Regions from separate parts of the Janthinobacterium sp. TPC_1 genome, predicted to be linked through region 2. Evidence: predicted binding sites of a transcription regulator. Region 2 holds the regulator's gene; each other region holds the start of a gene.
The links. Region 2 encodes sigma-54, which starts transcription at its own class of promoters, with help from an activator protein. Its sites were predicted from a motif close to TGGCANGNAANCTGCTTT; they were not measured.
Positions count from the first base shown of each region.

Region 1: a site for sigma-54 is predicted at 2,039-2,056, ahead of adh (aldehyde dehydrogenase). Genes of this name have one in related genera too.
Region 3: a site for sigma-54 is predicted at 1,271-1,288, ahead of prpB (methylisocitrate lyase). Genes of this name have one in related genera too.
Region 4: a site for sigma-54 is predicted at 1,378-1,395, ahead of ACQVLG_RS23255 (circularly permuted type 2 ATP-grasp protein). Genes of this name have one in related genera too.

Region 1 is NZ_CP195157.1:2,302,143-2,305,184, forward strand. It holds gene ACQVLG_RS11285 (TonB-dependent receptor family protein) at 1-339, opposite strand, end outside; gene ACQVLG_RS11290 (TonB-dependent receptor plug domain-containing protein) at 363-728, opposite strand; gene ACQVLG_RS11295 (beta-propeller fold lactonase family protein) at 933-1,889, shown strand; gene adh (aldehyde dehydrogenase) at 2,142-3,042, shown strand, end outside.
Region 2 is NZ_CP195157.1:2,097,674-2,100,715, reverse strand. It holds gene hpf (ribosome hibernation-promoting factor, HPF/YfiA family) at 1-115, opposite strand, end outside; gene ACQVLG_RS10255 (RNA polymerase factor sigma-54) at 185-1,663, opposite strand; gene lptB (LPS export ABC transporter ATP-binding protein) at 1,668-2,423, opposite strand; gene lptA (lipopolysaccharide transport periplasmic protein LptA) at 2,423-3,004, opposite strand; gene lptC (LPS export ABC transporter periplasmic protein LptC) at 3,030-3,042, opposite strand, start outside.
Region 3 is NZ_CP195157.1:5,529,032-5,532,073, reverse strand. It holds gene ACQVLG_RS26875 (MBL fold metallo-hydrolase) at 1-246, opposite strand, end outside; gene ACQVLG_RS26870 (hypothetical protein) at 425-661, shown strand; gene ACQVLG_RS26865 (hypothetical protein) at 773-1,021, shown strand; gene prpB (methylisocitrate lyase) at 1,351-2,238, shown strand; gene prpC (bifunctional 2-methylcitrate synthase/citrate synthase) at 2,308-3,042, shown strand, end outside.
Region 4 is NZ_CP195157.1:4,767,789-4,770,830, forward strand. It holds gene ACQVLG_RS23255 (circularly permuted type 2 ATP-grasp protein) at 1-1,342, opposite strand, end outside; gene ACQVLG_RS23260 (sensor histidine kinase) at 1,471-2,628, opposite strand; gene ACQVLG_RS23265 (hypothetical protein) at 2,697-3,042, opposite strand, start outside.

The DNA of each region.
Region 1 (3,042 bases), 200 kb from region 2:
GCTGTCTACCGTCGGCTTGATGGTGATCTTGCCGAACGCCTGTTCGCGTGTGGCGGCGCTGTGGTCGCGGAAACCGTCCGTGCGGAAGCGCGAACCGTCGAGCACGTAGCCGATGCCGCCTGCCTGGCCTTGCGCCGACAGGTCCACCTTGCTGGTGCCGAAACTGCCGCCCGTTACGTTCAGTTCGACGGATGGTGGATTTTGCCCATCCCTGGAAAACAACTGGATCACGCCGCCCGAGTGGTTGCCATAGATGGCGGAGAACGGCCCGCGCAGCACTTCGATGCGCTCGGCCGTATCGAGGTTGAAGGTGGCGGCCTGGCCTTGGCCGTCAGGCATGCTGGCGGGAATGCCATCGCTGATCAGCTTGACGACGCGCGCACGCCGAAGGCCGAGCGGGCGCCGAAGCCGAAGCCGCGCGACGAGATTTGCAAGTCCTGCGCGTAGTTCTGGCGGTTCTGCACGACCAGGCCGGGCACGGCGGCCAGCGCTTCCGAGGCATTGACGCGGATTTGACCCTCCTGGATGCGGGCGCTGTCGACGACGTCGATGGAGGCCGGCACTTCCTGGCTGGGGTGGGCGATGCGGCTGCCGCTGATGACCACCGTATCCATGAGTTGCCCGGCGGCCAAGTCAGCGGACTCGGCGGCGAAAACGTGGGGGGCGAGGGTGGCGCTGCCGGCGACAAACAGGCTGGCGATGGTGTTCAGGCGGAAACGATGCTGCATGCGGATTCTCCAATGTGAATAAAAGCCTGCTTGGTCGCGTGCGCGGCGCAGGTCTGCATAGTTGTATCAAGCAATATGCCTGCCATGTCTCCATTGGTGGGCGGAAATTATACGCGTGTCAGTGGCACGGCGTTTGCATACAGCAATTATCAGAGGCGCCGCTAGCGCGCGCTTTTCCTGTGTTTTGCCATTGAAAAGGTGATTATGCCCAACTTCTTCTCGCGCTTGCGCCAGGTGTGCTGGCTGCTGCCCGCGCTCGCCAGCACCGCCGTCCAGGCCGCTCCATTTGCCTATGTCCCCAATGAAAAATCCGGCACCGTGAGCGTGATCGACACGGCGACCGACCAGGTCGTACGCCAGATCGCGGCGGGCAAGCGGCCGCGCGGCATCGCCGCCGACCCGACCGGACGGCAATTGTTTGTCACGGATGCCGCCAGCAGCGCCTTGTTGCTGATCGATAACGCGACCGGCGCGCCCGTGCGCAGCGTAGCGCTGGGCAAGTCGCCCGAAGGCGTCAGCGCTTCGCATGACGGCAGTTACGTGGCCGTGGCCGTCGAGGAAAACAATAGCGTGGCCTTGCTTGATGGCCAGACGGGCGTCTTGCTCGCCGACATCAAGGTGCAGGGACGCAATCCGGAACACGCCGTGTTCAGCCCCGATGGGCGCTGGCTGCTGGTCAGCGCGGAAGAGGCCGAGCAAGTCGACGTCATTGATGTGGCGCAACGCCGTCAGGTGGCGTCCATCGCCGTGGGACTGCGTCCGCGCGGCATCGGTTTCAGTCCGGACTCGGGCCGCGCCTATGTGGCGTGCGAACTGGTCAATGCCGTCTACGTGATCGATATGGCCGCGCGCAAGGCGATTGCCACCATTCCAGCGGGCAAGAATGCCAACGGTATCGCCGTTCAACCCAGCGGCAGGCAGGTGTATGTCTCGAACGGCATCGACGGCACGGTGATGGTGATCGACACGGCCAGCAATCAGGTGACGGCCACCATTCCCGTTGGCAAGCGCCCATGGAACATGGCCATCACGCCCGATGGCGCCAAGCTGTACGTGGCCAACGGGCGCTCGAATAGCGTTTCCGTCATCGACACGGCCAGCGCGCGCAAGGTGGCCGATATTGCCGTGGGCGAATTGCCATGGGGTGTGGTGATTCGGTAGTGGTACAGGGCAGGTGTTCCAGTCTGGTACACCTGTTCCATTGTGCAGCGGCGACGGGGCGCTACGGCAGCAATTGAACCCGCCGATATCGCCACCAGGCCCTTGCAACAGAGGTAAAACCCGCTAAGTTGGGTAGGGGGATGGCGAGCTGGCACGGCATTTGCGGAAGACTGCGTGTACTCACCCCATCTGTACCAGGACGTTTGATTTTAATTAAGTAATTTCATTCTAATTAACCCGATAGAGGACGACATGAATCTCGCAGACATCAGCAAACTGGGCGTAGCCAATCCCTTCAAACAACGCTATGACAATTACATCGGCGGCAAATTCGTTGCACCAGTAAAAGGTGAATACTTTCCCAACATCACGCCGATCACCGGCTTGCCGTTTTGCGAAATCGCCCGTTCCACGACGGAAGACGTCGAGCTGGCGCTGGATGCCGCGCATGCCGCCAAGGAGGCCTGGGGCAAGACTTCGCCTGCCGAGCGCGCCAATATCCTGAACCGCATCGCCGACCGCATTGAACAGAACCTGAGCCTGATCGCCACGGCGGAAACCATCGACAACGGCAAGCCGATCCGCGAAACGATGAATGCCGACATTCCGCTGGCCATTGACCATTTCCGCTACTTTGCCGGCTGCATCCGCGCGCAGGAAGGTTCCGTCGCGCAAATCGATGCGGAAACCTATGCCTACCACTACCATGAGCCGCTGGGCGTCGTGGGCCAGATCATTCCCTGGAATTTCCCGATCCTGATGGCCGTGTGGAAACTGGCGCCAGCGCTAGCCGCCGGCAATTGCGTCGTCCTGAAACCGGCCGAGCAGACCCCCGCCTCCATCATGGTGTTGATCGAGCTGATTGGCGACCTGTTGCCGCCGGGCGTGCTGAACATCATCAACGGTTTCGGCCTGGAAGCGGGCAAGCCGTTGGCGTCGAGCAAGCGCATCGCCAAGATCGCCTTCACGGGCGAAACGGGCACGGGCCGCCTGATCATGGGCTACGCCGCGCAAAACCTGATTCCCGTCACCCTGGAGCTGGGCGGCAAGTCGCCGAACATCTTCTTTGAAGACGTGATGGATGCCGATGATGATTATTTCGACAAGTGCCTGGAAGGTTTTGCCATGTTTGCGCTGAATCAAGGCGAGGTGT
Region 2 (3,042 bases):
CGGCAATATCGATAACTTGATCGAAATGACGTTTCACGCGCTCCAGCTTCGTTTGTACGTATTCACGGATGGCTGGTGTCACTTCGAGATGATGTCCGCTGATGGTGAGATTCATACACACTCCTAAAGATGATCGGGTTCGTGCGGTCCATCCTATCCGGCCCGCAGAGGAACCGAAAAAAACTTACAAACACTTACGCAGGCTCACTGGCGGAATTTTCAACGCTTCCCGGTATTTGGCAACAGTACGTCGCGCAATCACCATGCCTTGTTCCCCCAGCATGTCCGCAATCTTACTGTCGGATAAAGGATTTTTAGGGTCTTCTGCTCCTGTCAGTTGCACGATCAATGCCCGTATCGCCGTCGATGACGCTTCCCCCCCCGCTTCGGTGGCGACATGGCTACCAAAGAAATATTTCAACTCGAACATGCCGTGCGGGGTCAGCATGTACTTTTGAGTTGTTACCCGCGAGATAGTACTCTCGTGTAAACCCAGTGTATCAGCTATTTCACGGAGCACAAGGGGGCGCATGGCAACGGCCCCATGCGAGAAAAAGTTCTTTTGTCTTTCTACTATCGCCTGTGCCACGCGCAGGATGGTATCGAAGCGCTGGCGCATATTCTTGATCAGCCACTTGGCCTCCTGCAACTGCGCGCCCATGGCGCCCTCGCCCTTGCCCTGCTTGAGCAAGTTGGCGTACATGGCGTTGACGCGCAGGCGCGGCATGACGTCGTTGTTCAGGGTGACTTGCCAGCCATTGCGCGCGCGCTTGACGACGACGTCGGGCACCACGTAATCGGACACGTCCGAGGCGAACACGGCGCCCGGGTGCGGATTACACTGGCGAATCACCGTCTGCGCCTCGCGCAAGTCTTCATCGTCGCAATCGAGGGCTTTTTTCAGCTTGTTGAAATCGCGCTGGGCAAACCAGGCCAGGTGCTTTTCCACGATGACGAGGGCCATGCGCCGCGTCACCATGGCGACGTGCGGCAAGCGCCTGATTTGCAGCGCCAGGCATTCGGACGCATTGCGCGCGCCCACGCCCGGCGGATCGAAACTTTGCAGCAGCGACAAGGCCGTGCGCATCTCGTCAGCGTCGATTTCCAGCTCTTCCGGCAGGCGCGCCAGGATGTCGTCGAGCGACTCTTCCAGGTAGCCATTGTCGTCGAGCGCATCGATGATCAGCTCGACCAGCGCGCGGTCGCGCAATTCAAGCACCGTCACGCGCATCTGCTCCATCAGGTGCTCGCGCAGGGTGCAGTGATGGGCCTCCAGTTGCGGACGCGAATCTTCATCGTCGGGCGCCTTGCCCCGGCTCGCCTCGCTCCAGTCGCTGTCGCCGCCCTCCGCGGCGGCCGGGCCCTCGCCCGCCTCGCCGTCAAACCCGTCCGCTTCGGCCGGTGCGGCGGGCGCCTCCTGGCCTGGCGGCTGGGGCGGCGCTTCGGCCGGCGCGGCCGTGGAACTCAGGGCGCCGTCGGACAGCAGGCGCAGCGAACGGTCGAGCGGATCGTCGAGGCGTTCGAGCAAGGGATTGTCCGTCAGCAGCTGCTCGAGTTCCTGGTGCAATTCCAGGGTGGATAATTGCAGCAGGCGTATCGATTGCTGCAACTGCGGCGTCAGTGCCAGGTGCTGCGACGTGCGCAGCTGCAATGATTGTTTCATTGGCTCACATGCGGAAGTGTTCGCCCAGATAGACCCGGCGTACCGACTCGTTCGCGATGATGTCGTCGGGGCGTCCCGACGCCAGCACCGAGCCCTGGTTGATGATGTAGGCACGGTCGCAAATACCCAGCGTCTCGCGCACATTATGATCGGTAATCAGCACGCCGATATTGCGCTCCTTCAAGAAACGCACGATGCGCTGGATTTCGATCACGGCGATCGGATCCACGCCGGCAAACGGTTCGTCGAGCAGCACGAAACGCGGGTCGGTGGCCAGCGCGCGGGCGATTTCCACGCGGCGGCGCTCGCCGCCGGACAGGGACAGGGCCTGGTTCTCGCGCAGCTTTTCAATCTGCAAGTCGGCCAGCAGTTTATCCAGGCGCTCCTCGATCTCGGCCTTCTTCAGGGGACGGCCTTCGACGGTCTGGATTTCCAGCACGGCGCGGATATTGTCTTCCACCGTCAGCTTGCGGAACACGGACGCTTCCTGCGGCAGGTAGGACAGGCCCATCTGCGCGCGGCGGTGGATCGGCAGGCTGGAAATGTCCACGCCGCTGATATCGATGCTGCCGCCGTCCGACGGCACCAGGCCGACGATCATGTAGAACGAAGTCGTCTTGCCGGCGCCGTTCGGCCCCAGCAGACCCACCACTTCGCCGCATTCGACTTGCAGCGAGACATCATGCACGACTTGGCGCTTGCCATAGGTTTTTTGCAGCCCGCGAACGATCAGGGTGCTGCCGCAACGGGTATTGTCCATTATTTCTTTCCTGGCGCGGGCGTAGCCGGCGCTTTCTCCGCCGCCGGCGCCTTGTTCTTCGGCTGGATCACCATGCGCACGCTGCCGCCATCGGGGGTGCTGGTGCCGCTGTCGGAATTTTCCATCGCAAACACTTCCTTGCGGCTGTCATACGAGATGAAGGCGCCATTGGCCACGTCGGTCACTTTCGTGCCTTCCAGGCGCGTCAGCTTGGCCCTGGAAAACAGTTTCACCACTTCCGTCTTGTTGTTGTATTCCACGCGCTCCGCTTCGCCTTCGACCCACAGGTCGCCCGCGCCATCGCGCTTCTGGCGGAAGGTGGCCAGCTTGCCGGGATCGGCCCAGAAGGTGATGAACTGGTAGCCTTGCGGATCTTCCGTGATCAGGGCCCGGCCCGCCTTCATGGTCAGGGTCCCCTTGACCAGCACGACGTCGCCCGTCAGGGTACGCACCTGCTTGACGTCATCGACGTGGCCGCTACGTGCCGTGATGACGGCTTCCTTCTCGGAATCGGCCTTCTCGGCATGCGCCCCCCCTATCATGGCCAGGGAAAATACGCTCAACAGCAAGATCTTCTTCATAGTATGGTTTCCTTGTTTCATTCTGTCATTTTGCCGCC
Region 3 (3,042 bases), 2.9 Mb from region 2:
CAGGTAGGGCGCGGCGGAAAGATGATCGGCATGCGCGTGGGTTTCCAGCAGCCAGCGGCACTGCAAGCCGTGTTCGCGCACGAAGGCAATGACCTTGTCGGCCGAGCCGGTGGACGTGCGGCCCGCCTTCGGGTCATAGTCGAGCACGGAATCGATGATGGCGCAGTCCTGCCCATCGGCCTCGTAGACAACATAGGTGACGGTGGCGGTGGCCGGGTCGAAGAAGGCTTGGATTTGTGGGATCATCACGGCGAAAAAGTGCGGTCAGGGAATGGCATTATATCGCCAGAGTTCGCTAAAAAAAATGCTGCAAATTGACATTTAACATGCGAAAAACAGATAAGCGGGCGCGCATGTGCCTGTCACAGTCGTGCGCACCCTGGCGCTTGCCGCATGGTAACCTCATTCTTCCAAGGAGGAATTCATGAACGATATACCTGCACGCAGCGAACAGTACCGGGGATTTACGATTTCCGTGACCCCGCAAAAGGATAACGACGATTTATGGGATTTTACCTACCGCCTGCAGCGCGAGGGTGAACCGGAAGCGCAGGCGATCACGCGCAGCCGCACCCTGGGCGGTTACGCAGCGCCCGAGACCGCTTGCACGGCGGGCCTGGAAGTGGCCAAGACGGAAGTCGATAATCTGCTGCGTCCTTGAGCCAGCGTAAATCGTTTAGCCCGATTGCCTGCCGGCGCGTGAAACACATCGCTGCCGGCAGCGCTTCATGCTACGATTTCCACTATTGAGTCAGTCACCAAGGAGGCACCCATGGATAACAGTTCTAAAATTCACTATAAAGGCTGGGAAATCGTTCCCCTGGCCGTGCCCACCACCGACGGAAAATGGTCGGCCAGTTGCGACATCGAACGCGCCACCGCGGAAGGCCTGGAAGTATTCGAAGGTTCGACCATGCAGTTCGTGCGCGACGACGAGGAGGGCGCCATTGCCGCCGCCTGCGAAGAAGCCGTGCGCCAGATCGACAACATCATCGCCAATCCGCTGGTGCGGCTGGCTTAGCCCCTGAATTTCCAGCAAACCTGCAGCCGGCGCCCGCCGGCTGTTTTTTTATGCGCGCCCCCGGTGGCAGTCTCATATGTTTCATGTTTCGATGTTTCAAATGGAATGATTGAAACATATTTGGAACATCATTGGCCTGAATCGTGACATCGCTGTTCCCTGGCGTGACAGCGCGTGCAGCGCCGCTGCGTGGCCATTTCCCTGGTTTTCACTGTGCCGTGGCGCATTTTCCGCGCGGGCGCATGGTGCTGGCACGGCATTTGCAATACCAATGCTCATAGCCACTCCATGAAACATTCGGGACCATCCGAAACCCATAAGGTGAACACATGACTCAATACTCAGCAGGTGCCGCATTCCGCAAGGCCGTCCAGGAAGAATCTCCGTTGCAAGTCGTCGGCGCCATCAACGCCAACCACGCCTTGCTGGCCAAGCGCGCCGGCTATAAAGCCATCTACCTGTCCGGCGGCGGCGTCGCGGCTGGCTCGCTGGGCTTGCCCGACCTGGGCATTTCCAGCCTGGACGACGTGCTGACCGATATCCGCCGCATCACCGACGTGTGCGACCTGCCGCTGCTGGTCGATGCCGACACGGGCTTTGGCTCGTCCGCCTTCAACGTGGCGCGCACGGTGAAATCGATGATCAAGTTCGGCGCTGCCGGCCTGCACATCGAAGACCAGGTGGGCGCCAAGCGTTGCGGCCACCGTCCGGGCAAGGAAATCGTCAGCAAGGAAGAGATGGTCGACCGCATCAAGGCGGCCGTCGATGCGCGCACGGACCCGAACTTCGTCATCATGGCGCGCACCGATGCGCTGGCCGTCGATGGCCTGGAAGCGGCACTGGAACGCGCCGTCGCCTGCGTCGAGGCGGGCGCCGACATGATCTTCCCGGAAGCCATCACGGATCTGGACATGTACGCCACCTTCGCCAAGGCCGTCAACGTGCCGATTTTGGCCAACATCACGGAATTCGGTTCCACGCCGCTGTTCACGCTGGACGAACTGCGCAGCGCCCATGTGGGCCTGGCCCTGTATCCGCTGTCGGCCTTCCGCGCCATGAACAAGGCGGCGGAAAACGTCTACCAGGCGCTGCGCCGCGACGGCACGCAAAAGAACGTCGTCGACACCATGCAAACGCGCATGGAACTGTATGAATCGATCAACTACCATGATTTTGAACAAAAACTGGACGCGCTGTTCGCCGCGCAAAAGAAATAAGTAAAGAAGCAGGGACCGCATGCCGGTCCCGCAGTGACGCACCCGAGACTATTCAATCTGGAGAACACAATGACCGCACCGCAAGCCGCCACTTTCAAGCCTAAAAAATCCGTCGCCCTGTCCGGCGTCACCGCCGGCAACACGGCGCTGTGCTCGGTCGGCAAGACCGGCAACGATTTGCACTACCGCGGCTATGACATTCTGGACGTGGCCGACAGCTGCGAATTCGAGGAAATCGCCTATCTGCTGGTGCACGGCAAGCTGCCCACCGCCGCCGAACTGAAGGGCTACAAGGCCAAGCTGAAATCCTTGCGCGGCTTGCCGTCGGCCGTGAAACTGGCGCTGGAAGCGCTGCCGGCCGCCGCCCACCCGATGGACGTGATGCGCACTGGCGTCTCCGTGCTGGGCTGCACCCTGCCGGAAAAAGACGACCATAACGCGCCGGGCGCGCGCGACATCGCCGACCGCCTGATGGCGTCGTTCGGCTCCATGCTGCTGTACTGGTACCACTACAGTCATAACGGCAAGCGCATCGAGGTGGAAACGGACGACGACTCGATCGGCGGCCACTTCCTGCACCTGCTGCACGGCGAAAAACCGTCGGCGTCGTGGGAAAAAGCCATGCACACGTCGCTGATCCTGTACGCGGAACACGAATTCAACGCTTCGACCTTCACCAGCCGCGTCATCGCCGGCACGGGGTCGGACATTCACTCGGCCATCACGGGCGCCATCGGCGCGCTGCGCGGCCCGAAACACGGCGGCGCCAACGAAGTGGCGCTGGAGATCCAGAAACGCTACGAC
Region 4 (3,042 bases), 2.7 Mb from region 2:
GGGTCAGGCCACCGGGCACCATGGAAATCGTCTTGCCTGACAGCACGAACGGACGCAGGTCGATGTGGCGGGGCGCGATGCCGGCCTCGACATACGTGGGGCAGGCGGACAGGGCCAGGGTCGGCTGGGCGATATAGCCGCCCGGATTGGCCAGCAGGCGCTGGCGGAAGTCCTCGATCTGCGCGGCGCTCGACGCGGGCCCCACCAGCATGCCGTAGCCGCCCGCGCCATGCACTTCCTTGACAACGAGCTTCGCCAGGTTCGCCAGCACATAGGATAAATCGGCGCTCTTGCGGCACTGGTAGGTGGGCACGTTGTTCAAAATCGGCTCCTGCGACAGGTAAAACTTGATCATGTCGGGCACGAACGGATAGATCGACTTGTCGTCAGCCACGCCCGTGCCGATGGCGTTCGCCAGGGTGACTCTTCCCGCGCGATACACGGACAGCAGGCCCGGAACGCCCAGCGAGGAATCGGAGCGGAAAGCCAGCGGGTCGAGGAAATCGTCGTCGACCCTGCGGTAGATGACGTCCACGCGCTTGGGTCCGCGCGTGGTGCGCATGTAAACAGAGTTGTCGTTGACAAACAAATCCTTGCCCTCGACCAGTTCCACCCCCATTTGCTGGGCCAGGAAGGCGTGCTCGAAGTAGGCGGAGTTGTACATGCCCGGCGTCATGACGACGACCGTGGGGTCATCGATGCCCATCGGTGCGACGGAGCGCAGGTTGTCGAGCAGCATGTCCGGGTAATGGTCGACTGGGGCGATGCGGTTGCGGGCGAACAGTTCCGGGAACAGCCGCATCATCATCTTGCGGTCTTCCAGCATGTAGGACACGCCGGAGGGCACCCTTAAATTGTCTTCCAGTACATAGAATTCGCCCTGGCCCGCGCGCACGATGTCGACGCCGGCGATGTGGGCGTAAATGTCGGAAGCGACGGCGATGCCCTGCATTTCCGGGCGGTACTGGGCATTCTTGTAGATTTGCTCGGCGGGAATGATGCCTGCCTTGATGATGTTTTGCTCATGATAAATATCATGGATGAACATGTTCAAGGCTTGCACGCGCTGCACCAGGCCCGTCTGCATCTGCGCCCATTCGGCGGCGGGAATGATGCGGGGAATGGTGTCGAATGGAATCAGGCGTTCCGTGCCGGCATCGTCGCCGTAGACGGCAAACGTGATGCCGACGCGGCGGAACGTCAGGTCGGCTTCGGCCCGCTTGCGGGCGATGGTTTCCGGGGATTGCTGCGCCAGCCAGTTGTCGAATTCACGATAGTGTTCGCGTACCTTGCCGTCCGTCCCCACGTCATCTGCAGTCATTTCATTGAAAAAATTTGCCATGTTGTGATGTCCCTTGAGCCGTGTCTGTGTATAGCTCAGCAGGAAACGTGCCAACAGTGCGGACGGGAACAGGTGTAAAGATGACCACTTTTGTGGCGTCGCGCCAGCCTTTGCACCGTTTTGGTGCGCTAGCTGTCACTGTTGGGGACGCCAACTGGCGGGACGAACGGGCGGCAATCGACGGGCACGTCGAAGATGAAGCTGGTGCCCGTTTCCGGCGCGCTGTCGACGGCGATGCTGCCGCCGTGGCTTTCGGCCACGTTCTGCACGAAGGGCAGGCCGATGCCCCAGCCGGGTGCGGCGCTGTCGTTTTCGCGGCGCAGGTAGTCGAAGATGCGTTCCGCCTGGGCCGGCGCGATGGCGTGGCCGCCGTTGTGGACGGTGATGATCAGGCGTTCGTGGCACGCTTCCACGTGCACCTTGACGGGCGCGTCGTCGCCGTACTTGATGGCATTGCCGAGCAGGTTTTCCAGTGCGCGCCGCAGCGAGTTCTCGCACCACCAGCCGGTGACGGCTTGCCCGCTGACCTGGCATTTGCCGGGCCGCTGCAGGTTGACCTGGCCGGCCACGGCATGAACCAGGGGCAGCACGTCGAACTGGCTCAGGGCCAGCGGCAACCGCTGGCCCTGGTGGTAGCTGAGAGTGTCGAGCAATTCCTCGATCATGCTGTCGAGCCGTTTGCTGTGCTCGGCAATCTTGCGTGCCAGCAATACCACGCGTTCCGGCTCCGCTGGCCGCAGCAGCAGCTGGGCGCTGGTGCTGATCACGGCCAGCGGGTTGCGCATGTCGTGCGACAGGCCGGCCGCGATGCGGCGCCGGAAGCCTTCATGCATGCTGGTAAATTCGCGTATCGATTCGCGGATGCCCGAGTCGATCGACTCGTTGAGCACCTGCCAATCCTTGCGGCGCAAGGTGATATGGGCATCGTGGGCGGCGGCGGCGAAGCAGTCGCGGAAGATCTGGTATTCCTGGATCACCTGTTCCGGCCCGTAATTGGTCATGCGCGCCCGTTCATTGCCATGCACGGCGGGCACGTTGCTGTTGCTGGCCGCATTGTCGCGCGGATGGCCCGGCGTGAGGGCTTCGGCCAGGTTGTCGAAAAAGGCGGGCAGGGTATTGATGAGTATGGGCGTGAGCAAGCGGTCGGCGCCGCGCACCTTGGCGCGCACGCGCTGTTCCCAGGCGTTGAGGACGGCGTCGCGCATGGCAAAGATGCGCTGCGCGCGCTGCAGTGGCTGGCGCGCGCGAGCCTGGCGACCCGCATGATGATCCGTGGCAATATTCACCTGGACTCCCGGACAGGAATGACTATGCTCATCATAGTATGCGCCTGATTCGCCGCCAGGAAAACGCCTTATTGACCAGTATCGGCCTGCCGCAAGGCCGCATACAGGCGGGAAAGCGAGGCTGACCACTCGGCCAGGGAAAAGTTCTGTGGGTCGTCATGACCGTTCGCAAAGCCCGTATCGAGCACGGCGTGGAAGGCGGGGATCAGCCACGTGCCCTTGCGCACGCTGGCGGCGATGTAGAGCAGGGCCAGCCGCTCGTATTGGGCGGGCGTAAAGCCGGGATCGGGCGCCAGGCCGTCGTTGCCCTTGCCGCCGCCAGGCACGGAGTGGCGCGGTTGCACCAGTTCCACGTGCAGGAACAGGCCCGTCAGCGAAGGCTTGTCCTTTTCCAGCTTGCTGGCATAGCCGGCC